3 regions of the Methylobacterium sp. Leaf85 genome follow, and region 2 is predicted to be linked to each of the others. Evidence: predicted binding sites of a transcription regulator. Region 2 holds the regulator's gene; each other region holds the start of a gene.
The links. The regulator LexA, encoded in region 2, represses DNA repair genes until DNA is damaged. The targets are predictions, from matches to a motif close to TGTTCNNNNTGTGTTCNG.

Region 1: a site for LexA is predicted at 2,264-2,281, ahead of ASF08_RS11015 (putative DNA modification/repair radical SAM protein). Genes of this name have one in related genera too.
Region 3: a site for LexA is predicted at 1,733-1,750, ahead of ASF08_RS08560 (LexA family protein). Genes of this name have one in related genera too.

The regions. Positions count from the first base shown of each region.
Region 1 is NZ_LMME01000014.1:5,650-10,088, reverse strand. It holds gene ASF08_RS11025 (TAXI family TRAP transporter solute-binding subunit) at 1-1,224, opposite strand, end outside; gene ASF08_RS11020 (RecX family transcriptional regulator) at 1,392-1,979, shown strand; gene ASF08_RS11015 (putative DNA modification/repair radical SAM protein) at 2,299-3,513, shown strand; gene ASF08_RS11010 (UdgX family uracil-DNA binding protein) at 3,513-4,439, shown strand, end outside.
Region 2 is NZ_LMME01000032.1:227,014-231,452, reverse strand. It holds gene oxc (oxalyl-CoA decarboxylase) at 1-464, opposite strand, end outside; gene ASF08_RS18940 (GntR family transcriptional regulator) at 1,124-1,816, shown strand; gene lexA (transcriptional repressor LexA) at 2,233-2,970, shown strand; gene ASF08_RS18930 (ComEC/Rec2 family competence protein) at 2,964-4,439, opposite strand, start outside.
Region 3 is NZ_LMME01000011.1:11,464-15,902, forward strand. It holds gene ASF08_RS08555 (Y-family DNA polymerase) at 1-1,260, opposite strand, end outside; gene ASF08_RS08560 (LexA family protein) at 1,257-1,712, opposite strand; gene ASF08_RS24665 (hypothetical protein) at 2,002-3,006, shown strand; gene ASF08_RS25715 (serine protease) at 3,059-4,439, shown strand, end outside.

The sequences.
Region 1 (4,439 bases), on a different contig from region 2:
GTCGGTCTCGCGAACGAGGCCGTCGAGCTGCTCCCTCGTGGTGGCCGAGCGGATGTCCCTGAGGATGTCGAGGAGCCGGTCGAGGACCACGTCCACCCGCTCGCGGCGCTGGCGGGCGAGGCGCTGGCCGAGCCAGGCGATGCCGGAGCCGATCGTGCCGCCGAAGAAGGCGAGGAGGTAGACGTAATCCTCGTAGCGTTCGAACAGGGTCTGCTGCTCCCGCTCGAAATAATCGACCGCGCCCGGATGGTTGGGCAGGCGGGCGCTGGTGGCGGCCACCGACGTCTCGAAATCCGGGGCCTTCATCAGGTTGGCGATGGGCGCGCCGGGCGCCAGCTTCGAGCGCCATTCGAACAGGTGCTGCGTGACGGAGGCCACCGAGTAGCGGCTCACCCCGCCCCGCGCCATCAGCCGGTAGGAAGCGCCCACCGTCTTCACGTCCTCCTCGGGGCGCTTGGGCCGGCCGCCGAACGTGCCGGCGGGGATCGTCGCCGATTGCAGTTCGGGCATCCGCTGCACGATGGCGTCGCCGTCGGGGACGGAGACGATGGTGATCTTCTTCTCATGGGAGGCCATCTCCACCGCCCGGACCGTGGAGATCGCGGCCTTCGAGGTCGGCGCCGCGATGACGGCGACGGCGTCCACGGTGCCGGCCTGCAGCGCGGCGGTCACCTCGCCGGGCTTGAGCGGCACCAGGGCGATATGGCCGGCGGTGAGGGCATGGCCGGGCTCGGGCGCCGGCACGGGGGTGAAATCGTAGAAGCCGAGGAGGTTGGTGACGAAGGGCCGGTCGGCCGCGTGTCGTTCGACGATGCCGAGGCGCTTGGTCGCGAGGTCGGGGAAGCTCTCGATCGCGCTGGCCTCGGGGGTGGCGATGAGGAGCGTCTCCTCGTGAAGGAGCGCCAGCGTCAGGCCGTTATCGGGCAGGAAGACGTCGGGCCGGACCACGGCGAGATCGGCGTTCCCGGCCTGGAGCGCGGCGGCGCTGTCGCGCACGTCGTCATAGGTCCGCACGTTGAGGCGCACGTCCTCCCGCGCCCGTTTGAGGGCCTGGGCATAGGTTTCGAGCAACTGCGCCTCGGCCCCGTCGCGCGGACCGACCGCCACGGTGAGCACCGTCGGGCGCGACAGGTAGACCACGGCGGCCGCGAGAACGGCGAAGCCGAGGCCGAGCGCGACCAGGAGCCACTCGCGCTTCAGGAGGAATGCCGGCATGACATGCATGCGTCCTCTCGGGGTAAGACAGGCAACCGGTTCACGGTCGAGACGAGGCGCCTCATGATCCTGAAACCTGTCCGAAGCGTGATGAACCGATGAGCGCTCGAAACGTTGCAGCGGGACGTGTCGTGCCCTCGCGACAGGCAAAATCCACGCCCCGCGAGGCAAAGCCAATGTCGCGCGAGGCAGAGCCCACGCCCCGCGCGGCGAAACCTACGCCGCCGATCACGGCCGCGTATCTGGAGCGCGTCGCCCTGCAGTATCTGGAGCGCTACAGCGCCTCCGTAGCGATGCTGCGCCAGACCTTGGAGCGCCGGGTCGCCAAGCGGTGCCGGCTCCGGGACGAAGACCCCGCCGCCTTCGCCGAGACCGTCGCCGCCATCGTGGAGCGCGCCCGTTCCTCCGGCCTCGTGGACGACGCCCGGTTCACCGCCGCGCGGGCGGCGACCCTGCGCCGGCGCGGGGCCTCCGCCCGCGGCCTCTCGGCCAAGCTCGCCGCCAAGGGGGTCGACCGGACGCTCATCGCCGAAACCCTGGAGACCGAGCGCGACCGGGGTGAGGAGGAGGGCACCGATGCCGAGGAGGTGGCGGCCCGCGCCTATGCCAAGCGCCGCCGGCTCGGCCCGTTCCGCCGCCCCGACCTCCGCGCCGCCCACCGCGACAAGGATCTCGCCTCGATGGCGAGGGCCGGGTTCTCGTACGGATTGGCGAAAACGATCGTCGACGAGGAGGTGATTGCGGAGGACGGGCTCGACCGGTGATGGCCGTCTCGTCGTGAGCCGGGCGGTGCTGCCCCACTCCTCGCACGCCTACGGCATTCACACCTTTCGCGCGCTACGCGGCCGTCCTCCCACTTGTGGGGAGGAATTGGAGGTGGGGGTGGTTGGGTGACCCTCAGCCGTCGGAGGCCAGCGGCGCCACCCCCACTCCTGACCTCTCCCCACAGGGGGGAGAGGGACGCGCGATGCCAGATGAACCCGGTGGTCCCACATGCGGGGAGACGGGAAAGCGCGCTGCGACATTTTCGGCCGCGCCCGACAAAAACTTGAACGAAACACGAACGACGCGCATGTCCCTATCATGGACGAGACCCTCGCCAAGAAGCTGCGCATCCTGGCCGATGCCGCGAAATACGATGCGTCCTGCTCCTCGTCGGGGGCGCCCAAACGGGTGGCCGGCAAGGGCGAACTCGGCTCGACCACCGGCGCCGGCATCTGCCACGCCTACACGCCGGACGGGCGCTGCATCTCGCTCCTGAAGATCCTGCTGACCAATTACTGCCTGTTCGACTGCGCCTATTGCGTGAACCGGCGCTCCTCCAACGTCGCCCGCGCCAAGTTCACCGTCGAGGAGGTCGTGACCCTCACGGTGGAGTTTTACAAGCGCAACTATATCGAAGGGTTGTTCCTCTCCTCGGGCATCATCAAGTCGCCCGACCACACGATGGAACTGCTGACGCGGGTGGCGAAGTCCCTGCGGCGCGACCACGGCTTTCGCGGCTACATCCACCTCAAGTCAATCCCGGAGGCGAGCCCGTGGCTGGTGGAGGAGGCGGGGCTCTATGCCGACCGGCTCTCGATCAACCTCGAACTCCCCACCGATGCCAGCCTGCACCGGCTGGCGCCGGAAAAGAACGGCCCGGTCATCCAGAACGCGATGAAGCAGATCGGCGCCCGGATCACCGAGGCGAAGGCCGAGAAGCGCCGGTTCTCGCCCGCCGGGCAGTCGACGCAGGTCATCGTCGGTGCGGACACCACCACCGACGAGGCGCTGATCCGCAAGAGCGCCCTTCTCTACGGCTCGTTCAACCTGAAGCGGGTGTATTACTCGGCCTTCAGCCCGATCCCAGACGGCTCCGCCATCCTGCCCCTGAAATCCCCGCCGCTCCAGCGCGAGCACCGGCTCTATCAGGCCGATTGGCTGATCCGGTATTACGATTTCTCCGCCGACGACGTGGCCGATGCCGCCGAAGACGGGATGTTTTCTCTCGACATCGACCCGAAACTGGCCTGGGCGCTGAAGCATCGGGGGCGTTTCCCCGTGGACGTGAATGTCGCCGACCGGGAGATGCTGCTGCGGGTGCCGGGCCTCGGTGCGCGGGCCGTCGACAAGATCGTGAAGGCGCGCCGCCACACGCGGCTGCGCCTGGACGACGTCGCCCGTCTCACCTCCGGCCTCAAGCGCGCCCGCCCGTTCCTGATTGCCGCCGATTATCACCCGGGACCCGGGGGCACCGACAGGCTGGACCTGCGCGCCAAGCTCGTCGAGCCGGCGCGGCAGCTGAGCCTGTTCTGATGGACCGCGATGGTGAGCACCACCCTCCCCCCTCTGCGGGGGAGGGTGCCTGCGGAGCAGGCGGGAGAGGGGGCGACCTTTCCGGAGATGGCGCTTCCCTCTCCAGACCCTCGCTTACGCGAGGGCCACTCTCCCTCGCAGAGGGGGCAAGGTCGGGTGGATCACTCCAAACGATCACCCTCCGCGAGGGCGCCGATCTCGACGGGTTCCGCGCCGCAGCGCGCCTGCTCGCCGCCGCATCGGTCCCGCCCGATAGAGTAGTCTGGTCCATCGGGCAGGCCCCCGGCCTGTTCGGACAGGTCTCCCAGCCAGAATCCGGCTCCGATGCGCCACTAAGCCTGCCGCGCGCGGCGGCCGACCTGATCCGCATGGTCGTCCCGCACCGCGACCCCGAGCGCTATGCCCTGCTCTACACCCTGATCTGGCGCGTCACCCATGGCGAGCGCGGGCTGATGGAGGTCGGAAGCGATCCGCTGGTCCATCGCCTCGACCGGATGCGCAAGGCCATCGCCCGCGACCTCCACAAGATGCACGCCTTCCTGCGGTTCCGGCGGACGGAAGCCGATGGCGTCGAGCGCTTCGTCGCCTGGTTCGAGCCGGACCATCACATCCTCGAGGCGGCGAGCACGTTCTTCGTCGCGCGCTTCCGATCCCTGAACTGGTCGATCCTCACGCCGGACGGCTCGGCCCATTGGGACGGCGACACCCTGACCTTTGGGCCGCCGGGACGTCGCGAGGATGCCCCCGAGGCCGATGGGTTCGAGGCCGGCTGGCGCGATTACTACGAGAGCACGTTCAACCCCGCCCGCACCAACCTCGCCGCCATGCGGGCGGAGATGCCGAAGAAGTACTGGCGCAACATGCCGGAGACTGCGGCGATTCCCGGCCTCGTCCGTGCTGCGTCCGCCCGCACGGACGCCATGATC
Region 2 (4,439 bases):
CCGATATCGGCGGCATGAAGCACGCGGAAGGCCGCTTTGCAGAGGGGCTTGGCGATGGCGAGCTGGTCCATCTCTTCGTAATCGCCCTGCTGCAGGTCGACGATCTCGCGCTCGGACGAGCCGGAGATGAGGATCATCGGGAAGCAATTGGTGGTTGCGTTGGCGAGCGCCGTCAGACCGTTGAGGAAGCCGGGGGCCGAAACCGTGAGGCAGATGCCGGGCTTCTTCGTGAGGAAGCCCGCGATGGCGGCCGCATTGCCGGCATGCTGCTCATGGCGGAAGGAGATGACACGCATGCCCGCAGCCTGGGCGAGACGACCGAGATCGGTGATCGGAATACCGGGAACACCGTAGATCGTATGAATATCGTTGAGCTTCAACGCATCGATGACGAGATGAAAGCCATCGGTGAGCTCAGGCTCCGCCGATACGTCGACATCGATTCTCTGGGCCAAAGCGGACATCGTGTTCTCTCCCTGGTTCTTTGCTGTTTTGTTATGATTTGTGACCCGCTGGGCAGGCGAGCCGATGAGGTGACGTCCCCATCGTGGGGCGGCGGGGGCGTCCACGGCCGCACGTCTCGGCGAACCCGTATTTTTCTTAAGTCAGACCGAAAAAATTATGACCTCCTCAAGCAAACAGCTCATGCTTATCTTGAAGACCGTCCGTAAACCTCCCGACCGAAGGGCTACGGAACGTAATGCGTTATAATGCGTGTCCCTACGTCGACAGCGTGCTGTGATGCCACCGCCAATCCGCCGAAGCCTCATCACGACCGCGCTCAGGCCGCGTTACAGTCGGATAACCCTCCGCATCTCTCGACAATTGGTGGCATACCAAATACCAACTGTCAAACGGTTTTGCATGATCTTGCCGGTTTGGTCGGGCTTCAGCGAATGCGCGGCACTGAAACGAACGAGACGATGGCGAGTGCGGCATCGACGCGGCTCCAACGACCGAATGCATGTCCTCCGGATTGCTAGGACAAGAGATGCCACTATTCTTGTGTTGAAGGATTTCTTTGCCCCGAAGCGTTCCTTGTATTTTGAACGCGGGTTTGGCATGCTTCACACCAAGTGTGCTCGACCCTGTGTGCGAGTTGAAATCATTCTAGGTGTCGAAAATGGTTAAGACGGATACGTTTCAAGTAAAGCCCATCGTTGCGACTTCGAGCTTGCGTGCATTGGCCTACGACGCGCTCAAGGAAGCAATCACGAATATGAACATCTATAATCAGCGCGAGGAGGTGAGGCTCGACGAGAGGAAGCTGTCTCTCAACCTGGGAGTGAGCCGCACCCCGGTGCGCGAAGCGCTGACGGTACTCGAGCAGGAAGGTTTCGTACGGTTCGAGGCCCGGCGCGGCGTCTTCGTGATCAAGAAGTCGAAGAAGGAGATCGTCAGCATGATCCAGGCCTGGTCGGCCCTGGAGAGCATGGCCGCTCGCCTCGCCTGCGAGCGAGCCACAGACGAGCAGTTACACTGCCTGCGCGAGCATTTCCCGGAATTTTACGAGGGTCGTCCGTCGGATCATCTCGACGAGTATTCGGAAGCCAATATCCGCTTCCACCAGAAGATCATTTCGCTGGGCCAGTGCGACGTCATCAAGGATATCACCAGCAATCTGCTCATGCACGTTCGCGGCATCCGCAACACGGCCATGCGCCAGGGCGACCGTGCCGCCAACTCGATCAAGGAACACGTGGCGATCATCAAGGCGCTGGAGGCGCGCGACGCGGAACTTGCCGAACGCCTGGTGCGCGAGCACGGCCTCGGCCTGGCCAACCATGTCGAGAAGTACGGCGACTATCTCGACTGAACGGCATCGTCGCCGGTTTCCGGTCGCTGCGACCGCCAATGTCGGCGAACGAGACGAGACAGCCGGCTTCGGTCGGATCGAAGCGTCTGTATCGGCTCGCCGATCCGTCACAGTGATCGAAACGAATCCCCGATTCTGCGGCGAAGCCAGCGACCGGTAGCACCGTCGCTATTGAACGACCACGCCGAGGCGATCGGCCCTCGGGGTGGGATGTCGTCGGGATGGAGCCGACTTGCGAGGCGCGAACCGCCAGCCGGGCTCCGGCGCCGGGATGCCGGCGAATGTCCGCCCAGGAACAAACTCTACCACCGCGTTAACGGAACCCTTGCAGAACACTTCCAGAACGTCTACCGTGTTCGTGTTTTGTTTCAGCGGCGTTAGTCGCGGCCATTGGCTTCAGTGGAAGAGTGATCTGTATGTTGACGCGTAAGCAGCTGGATCTTCTCCAATTCATTCAGCAACGGATGCAGGGGAGTGGTGTCCCGCCCTCGTTCGACGAGATGAAGGACGCGCTCGATCTCAAGTCGAAATCGGGCATCCACCGGCTGATCACGGCCCTTGAAGAGCGCGGGTTCCTGCGGCGCCTGCCGAATAGGGCCAGGGCGATCGAGGTGATCCGGATGCCCGAAAGCCTGACCGGCGCCCCCGCGCCGAAGCCGGCTCCCGCCGGCGAAGTCCGCCGCTTTACGCCCAGCGTCGTCGAAGGCGGACGGTCCAAGGCGACGCCATCCATGCGCCCGCCGACGACCCAGGCTCAGGACGAGAGCGGACGGGCCATCACCATCCCGGTCATGGGTCGGATCGCGGCCGGTACGCCGATCTCGGCGATCCAGAACCAAAGTCACTCGGTCACGTTGTCTCCCGACTTCCTGTCGGGGGGCGAGCATTATGCCCTCGAGGTGCGCGGCGATTCGATGATCGAAGCGGGTATTCTCGATGGCGATCTGGTGGTGATCAAGAAGCAGGACACCGCGAATACGGGGGACATCATCGTGGCCCTCATCGACGATGAGGAAGCCACCCTGAAACGCCTGCGTCGTCGCGGTTCCTCCATCGCCCTGGAGGCCGCCAACCCCGCCTATGAGACGAGGGTGCTGGGTCCCGACCGTGTACAGATCCAGGGTCGCCTGGTCAGCCTCGTCCGCCGCTACTGAGGCCGGTCCGAGGGTGTGTCCGGCAATGGATCGCCTTCGTCGATCTCGGGATCCTGTAGTTTCGCGGTCTCGGCCGGTGTCGAGTGCACAGGCGAGGCCTCGGCCATGACCCGCCGCCACGGAGGCCGGACGTTCGGCGAGCGTGCCGATGTCGCGACAGGACCGTCCGGCCCGAAGCGAACTGCTGTCGCCCCCCGCTCCGCCAGGAACGCCCGATCGACGATGAGGCCGACGCGGCATCCTTTGGGAGCGTCGCGGCGGGCTATGATGATGCTTGCCCTCTCACAATCCTCGGTAAAGGCTCGCTTGTCCTTGACGAGCGCCACGATGCGCCGTGTCTCCGTCCCTGCGGTGCAGCCGACCGCATCGCAACGGCCTTTCGTGGAGACGGATACGGCACCGGCCTTCCGAGAATCGCCGTCCGCCTTGAGCCATTGTTCGAGGACGAAGGCGGGCGGGTTTCCGAGGATTGCGAGCCGGCCGTCTGGGTCGCGCAGGGCCGCGCCCCCACCCTCCCGGTCGATATAGAGGTCGTAGCGAGGTGGCGTGGCGGCGAGCGCGATGCCGAGGGCGGCCGGAGCGAGGCCGATCCAGCGCAGCCCCGACACGGGGAGCGTCAGCAGGAGCAGGGCGAGGGCCAGCAGGCAGAGGGCCGTGCTGCCATAGGCCGGCACGACGAGGGTGGCGTGGCCAAACCCGCTGATCCACCCGGAGATCGTGAGCATCCCCCGTACCGCGAGCCCCATCGCCCACCAGACCGGCTGATCGAGGGCAAAGGGATAGGCGAGGATTCCGAGCACCGCCGCCGGCATCACCGCCAGAGATACGAGGGGCAAGGTCAGCGCGTTGCCGACGATGCCGAACGGCTGGACGGTCTGGAAATGATAGGTCGCGAACGGCGCCGTCGCGATCTGGGCGACCATGGTCGTCGCCAAGGTGCCGAGGACCGCGACGGTGAGGAACCGCCATGCGCGGGCCAAGAGACTGGCGCCTTCGCGTGGCGGCATCCAACGATTGAGCGTGCCCGCGCAGGCGATGAGGCCGGCCACCGCGCCGAAGGACATTTGGAAGCTCGGGCCGAGTAGCCCGTCGGGCTCGCGCGCGAGGGCGATCAGCGCGGCCAGGGCGAGGTTGCGCATGCTGAGCGCGGGACGATCTACGAGGATCGCGCCCAGCATCACGAGGGTCATGATGAGCGATCGCTCGGCGGCGATGTCCCAGCCCGAGAAGACGCAATAGGCGGTGACGCCGACCATGGCGAAACCGGCGGCGATCTTCTTGATCGGCCAGATGAGGGCGAGGCCCGGGACGAGGGCGAGGAGCGCGCGAACGAGCCAGAACACCACTCCGGCGGCGAGTACCATGTGGAGCCCGGAAATCGAGACCACGTGGTAGATCCCCGCCGCGCGCAGGACATCGTTGGTCTCGGCATTGATGAGGCCGCGCTTGCCCGTCACCAGGGCCGCGGC
Region 3 (4,439 bases), on a different contig from region 2:
CGTTGTGTAACGCGGGCTGCGCATCTCGAATTTGGTCGACCACGTTCGCTTCGCTTCAAGACCAGCCCGCGCCGGCACGACGGCCCCCCGGCCAAAGCGCCGATTGCACTCGTCCATCGCGGCCATCAGCGGCCCGCTCCGCTCGCGGTCGAGCTGCCCGATCAGCGCGCGCTGGCCATTTTCCAGCGGTGCAAGGTCGGTCGTAATGATGCCGGCCTTGCTGAAGCGCCAGGGGCGGTCCCCTGATGACTCGCACCATGTCTTCGCCACGCCGGCCCGGGCCGCTTTGATGAGGGCCAGGGTGTCGTTCGTAGGCTCCGGTAGGGTGACGGTAGTCGAGACGGACCGCATCGGGTCCCCGCGGTCGTGCTCCGACGTGTGGTAGAAGACGGTGACGTGGGTAGTGCCGAGGCCACCGCGCCGGAGCTTCTCCCCGAGCCGGGTCGCATACGCGGACACCGCCTGCTCCATCGTCTCCCGATCCTCGATCCGGCGGGAGAACGAGCGTGTCACCGCGCAGCCCTTACGCTGCGCCGGCAGCTCTTCCAACGGCAGGCAGGCGAGGCCTCTCAGCTCGTGGATAATGCGCTCCCCCACCACCGTCATCGCCTTACGGACGGGCCGGGGATCGAGGTCGCGCAGGTCCGCCACGCTATCGACGCCCATGGCTTCGAGCTTGGTGAGGGAGGCCCGGCCAATGCCCCATACCTCGCCGACGTGGATACGGCAGAGCCATGCCGCGCGCTCGTCCTCGTCCGACAGGTCGCAGACGCCCCCTAGCTCGGGGATCGTCTTCGCAATGTGGTTGGCGAGCTTGGCGAGGGTCTTGGTCGGGCCGATCCCGACGCAGGTCGGGATGCCGGTCCAGGCCCGTACCGTCGCGCGGAGGTCGCGGGCAAGCTCCCGACGCCGATCCTCGCGGACGTCCGAGATGTCGAGGAAGCTCTCGTCTATCGAGTAGATTTCCACCCTCGGTGCGAAGTCGCGATACACCGCGTTCGCCCTGGCGCTCATGTCCCCATAGAGCGTGTAGTTGGATGAGAACGCCCGCACGCCCTCGCGCTTGCATAGGGCCTGGATTTTAAACCAAGGCTCGCCCATGCGGATGCCGAGGGCCTTGGCCTCGGCGGTGCGGGCCACCGCACAACCATCGTTATTGGACAGGACGATCACGGGGACGCCGATCAGCTTGGGATCGAACACCCGCTCGCATGAGCAATAGAAGCTGTTGCCGTCGATCAGGGCGATGGCCCGGCTCATCGAACTAAGCCGGCGCGGGCGATGTGCCACCGGATCGAGAAGCGCACCACGCCCCATATCTCGGCCTCGGCGGCCTCTTCGACGGCGAAGGCGGGAAGGTCGGGATTGTCGAATGCGAGGCGCGCCACACGCTCCTCAACGAGGAAGCGCTTGATCGACATCTGCCCGTCGACAGCAGCGACCACGACGCTGTCGTGTGTGGGCTTGAGGCTCCGATCCACCACGGCGAGGTCGCGGTCGAAGATGCCGGCGCCGCGCATGGAATCCCCGGAGATGTTCCAGGCGAACGTTGCCGGCGGGTTCGGGGCGAGCCAGCGCGGTAGCTCAAGGGCGCCTTCGAGGAAGTCGTCGGCGGGCGACGGGAAGCCGGCGCAGAGCGTCGGCCCCATGATCGGCACGCGCACGACGCTGTCGCCATCTCGCGCCAGCTCCTCGATCCGGTACACGCCCACGACCGTTCCCTTCCCAAAACTAGAACAGAAAGAGAACAACCGCCCTACCGGTTCCCGGTCAAGCTCGTTGTTCGGTCTCGGTGATGACGGCCCCAGCATGTTGGGAGCGCCAAAACATTGTGCCTGGGCTCTGTCGCTGGACGATGCTTCCGAAGCTTTGGTTGTGATCGCGGGCCTGCGTGCGGGCGAGATTCACCACCTCATCCTCGCGTAGGTCGAGTTGTACCCATCCGAAATGACGGCACAGGCGGCTTGGAATGTGGGCGCCGATCCATGGTTCTCGGCTGGAATGACGGATTGGACGTGCGCGTTCTCGGCGGACGGGGCCATTCGCTGGTACTACGCCGCCTGCTGTGGCGTCTTTAATGCCGTGCTGGAGCACGACGGGTCTTTTTCGGTGCTACCCGCCGCAAGCTCGGCCGAGCGAGCAGTGAAACGGTCGGCTTTGGATGTTATCACCCATCAGGGCCTGGATTTTTGGCAACCAAGGCTACCTCCGGCCTTCCTCGACTGCTCATTTGCCCTTGCCATAAACCAACAGCGGGTCCTTACGCTTGCAACTAAATTTTCTCGTCAGGATCATTTGATGACGCTCGCCGAAGCCCTACAGCGGTTTAACCGTAAGGAGCGCCACTGGCTTGTGCGCGATGCCCTCGGGGAGACTTCGCGACGGCTGGACTGCAATTTCCTGAAGCGCGTCGAGGCCGCCGTTCGGTGCCGTGATTCTACCTTCTCCGCGGACCCAGCAGCATGGTGGGCCATCGATTTTCACATTGATTGGCTCGTGGCGGCCCTGCACGCGCATTGTTCGCCGGACGCGGCGACAGCCCGACAGTCAAATGGGGACCGGCGGGTAACCGGCAGCCAACAGGACATCGATCTAGTCGTGGTCTCAGGCACGACCCTGATCCTAATTGAGGCAAAGGGCGTTGGCTCCTGGAGAGGAGCAGGCTTAGATCAGAAAATAGGACGGTTGGCGGCCCTTACGCCGTCTGTGTTCGGTGCCGACGGCCTATTGGGGGACGTCCGGACACATTTTCTACTCTGCTCGCCCGGCCCAGCTCCATCTCTCGACGTCACGCCTTGGCCAAGCTGGACATTGGTTGATGGACGACCACTCCATATCCCGATGAAGGTCAGCGCCGAAGGCGGGCCACTCCTACGGGTTGAGCGATGCAACGATAAGAACCGGTCCGACGCGGGCGGGGAATTTTGGCACGCCGTCGAAGATCGTCCCGGCAACAAGCTCGTGAGAAACGTCGATCTTCGACCAATTCTGAAACCAGTATCTTGACTTGCTCCAGGCACGACGAAATTCGAATGGGCTAGGAGCAGGGGGCATCGGCATGTTCAGGGAAGCCCTGGTCACGATTGGGTTTATTGCTTCGCTGTCCGCCGTGTCGGCAGCCGCTGGCGACCTCACGCTCGCTGGGAATGCCCGGTGGGTGGTCCTCGCGTCTCGCGCCGATCTCAACGAGGCCATTGGCATCGCACGCTATCACCGCTGGCGGCACCCAAACATCCGAGTGATGCGGTCGGCAAATGGTTGGTTTGCCGTCGCCTACGGCCCGGAACAGGCCGCCAACCCTCGTTTGGTTCGCGAGCGGCTCGTCCGCGAGGGAGGACTGCCGAAAGATTTCATCCTGTCCCGCGGCGACAGCTATGTCGAACAGGTTTGGTCACCGCCGCCCCCGACGCGGACCGAGAGCGTCAAATACGATGGCCTCCGTGACAGCGTGATGCGAATTGGCGATCTCTCGGTCGCGATGAGCAGTGCCGCGACAGCCGGTGGGCCTGAGCGCTATCCTGTCGCGATTGGGCGCCTCGGGGGCCGCCAGAGCTTCAGAATGGCGTTGGAGCGATCCGTTCGCGAAGCCCCGGAAAGTCCGGGGACTGATGTCGCCGAATTGAAAGCGGTGCGCCTCGACCCGGCGGCGACGAGACCCAGCCTCGTCTTCACGTCGTTTTGGGGCGGCGCCCATTGCTGCACCGTCACGCAGATTGCGACCGAGGATGGCCCTGCGGGCCGGTGGACCGTGGTGGATGGCGACACGCTCGACGGCACAGGGGGGTATGATTTCGAGGACCTCGACGGGGATGGGTTCCACGAACTGCTCAGTGGAGACCAGAGCTTTTTGTACGCCTTCGGCGCCTATGCGACGGCCAATCCGCCGTCCAAGATTCAGCAGCTGCGCGGCGGTCGCATCGAGGATGTCACCCGGCATCCGGCGTTTGCCTCGTACCAGCGCCAGGAGCTCGCCACGATGGAGCACGGGGCCGACCTCAATCCGGAGCGGTGGCGAGACAACAACTTCCTCGGCGGGTGGGTGGCGCAGAGCATTCTCGCCGGCCGCGGCGATGCGGCGTGGCCGCGGATGCTGCAGCTGTACGACCGCAACGACGAATGGACGTACGAGGTCTGCGCGGTCAGCCTGCCGCTCCACAAATGTCCCGACGGCAAGCGACGCAAGACCGATTTTCCCACGGCCCTGCGGCGGCACCTAGACGAAAACGGCTACGGCTCTTCCGTGCCCGTGTCTCGTCCGACAACGGCCAATGATGTCCCGTTCGGCCCACCGCGATACGAAGCCGCCGCAGCCCAGTTCGACCGCCTTCCCTTTGAGGAACGCATGCGGCTCCAGGTCCTCCTGACGGCTGCCGGCCATCAGGTGGCGGTACCCAATTCCGCATTTTCAAAGCGGCTCTTTGAGACCGTGATCCGCTACC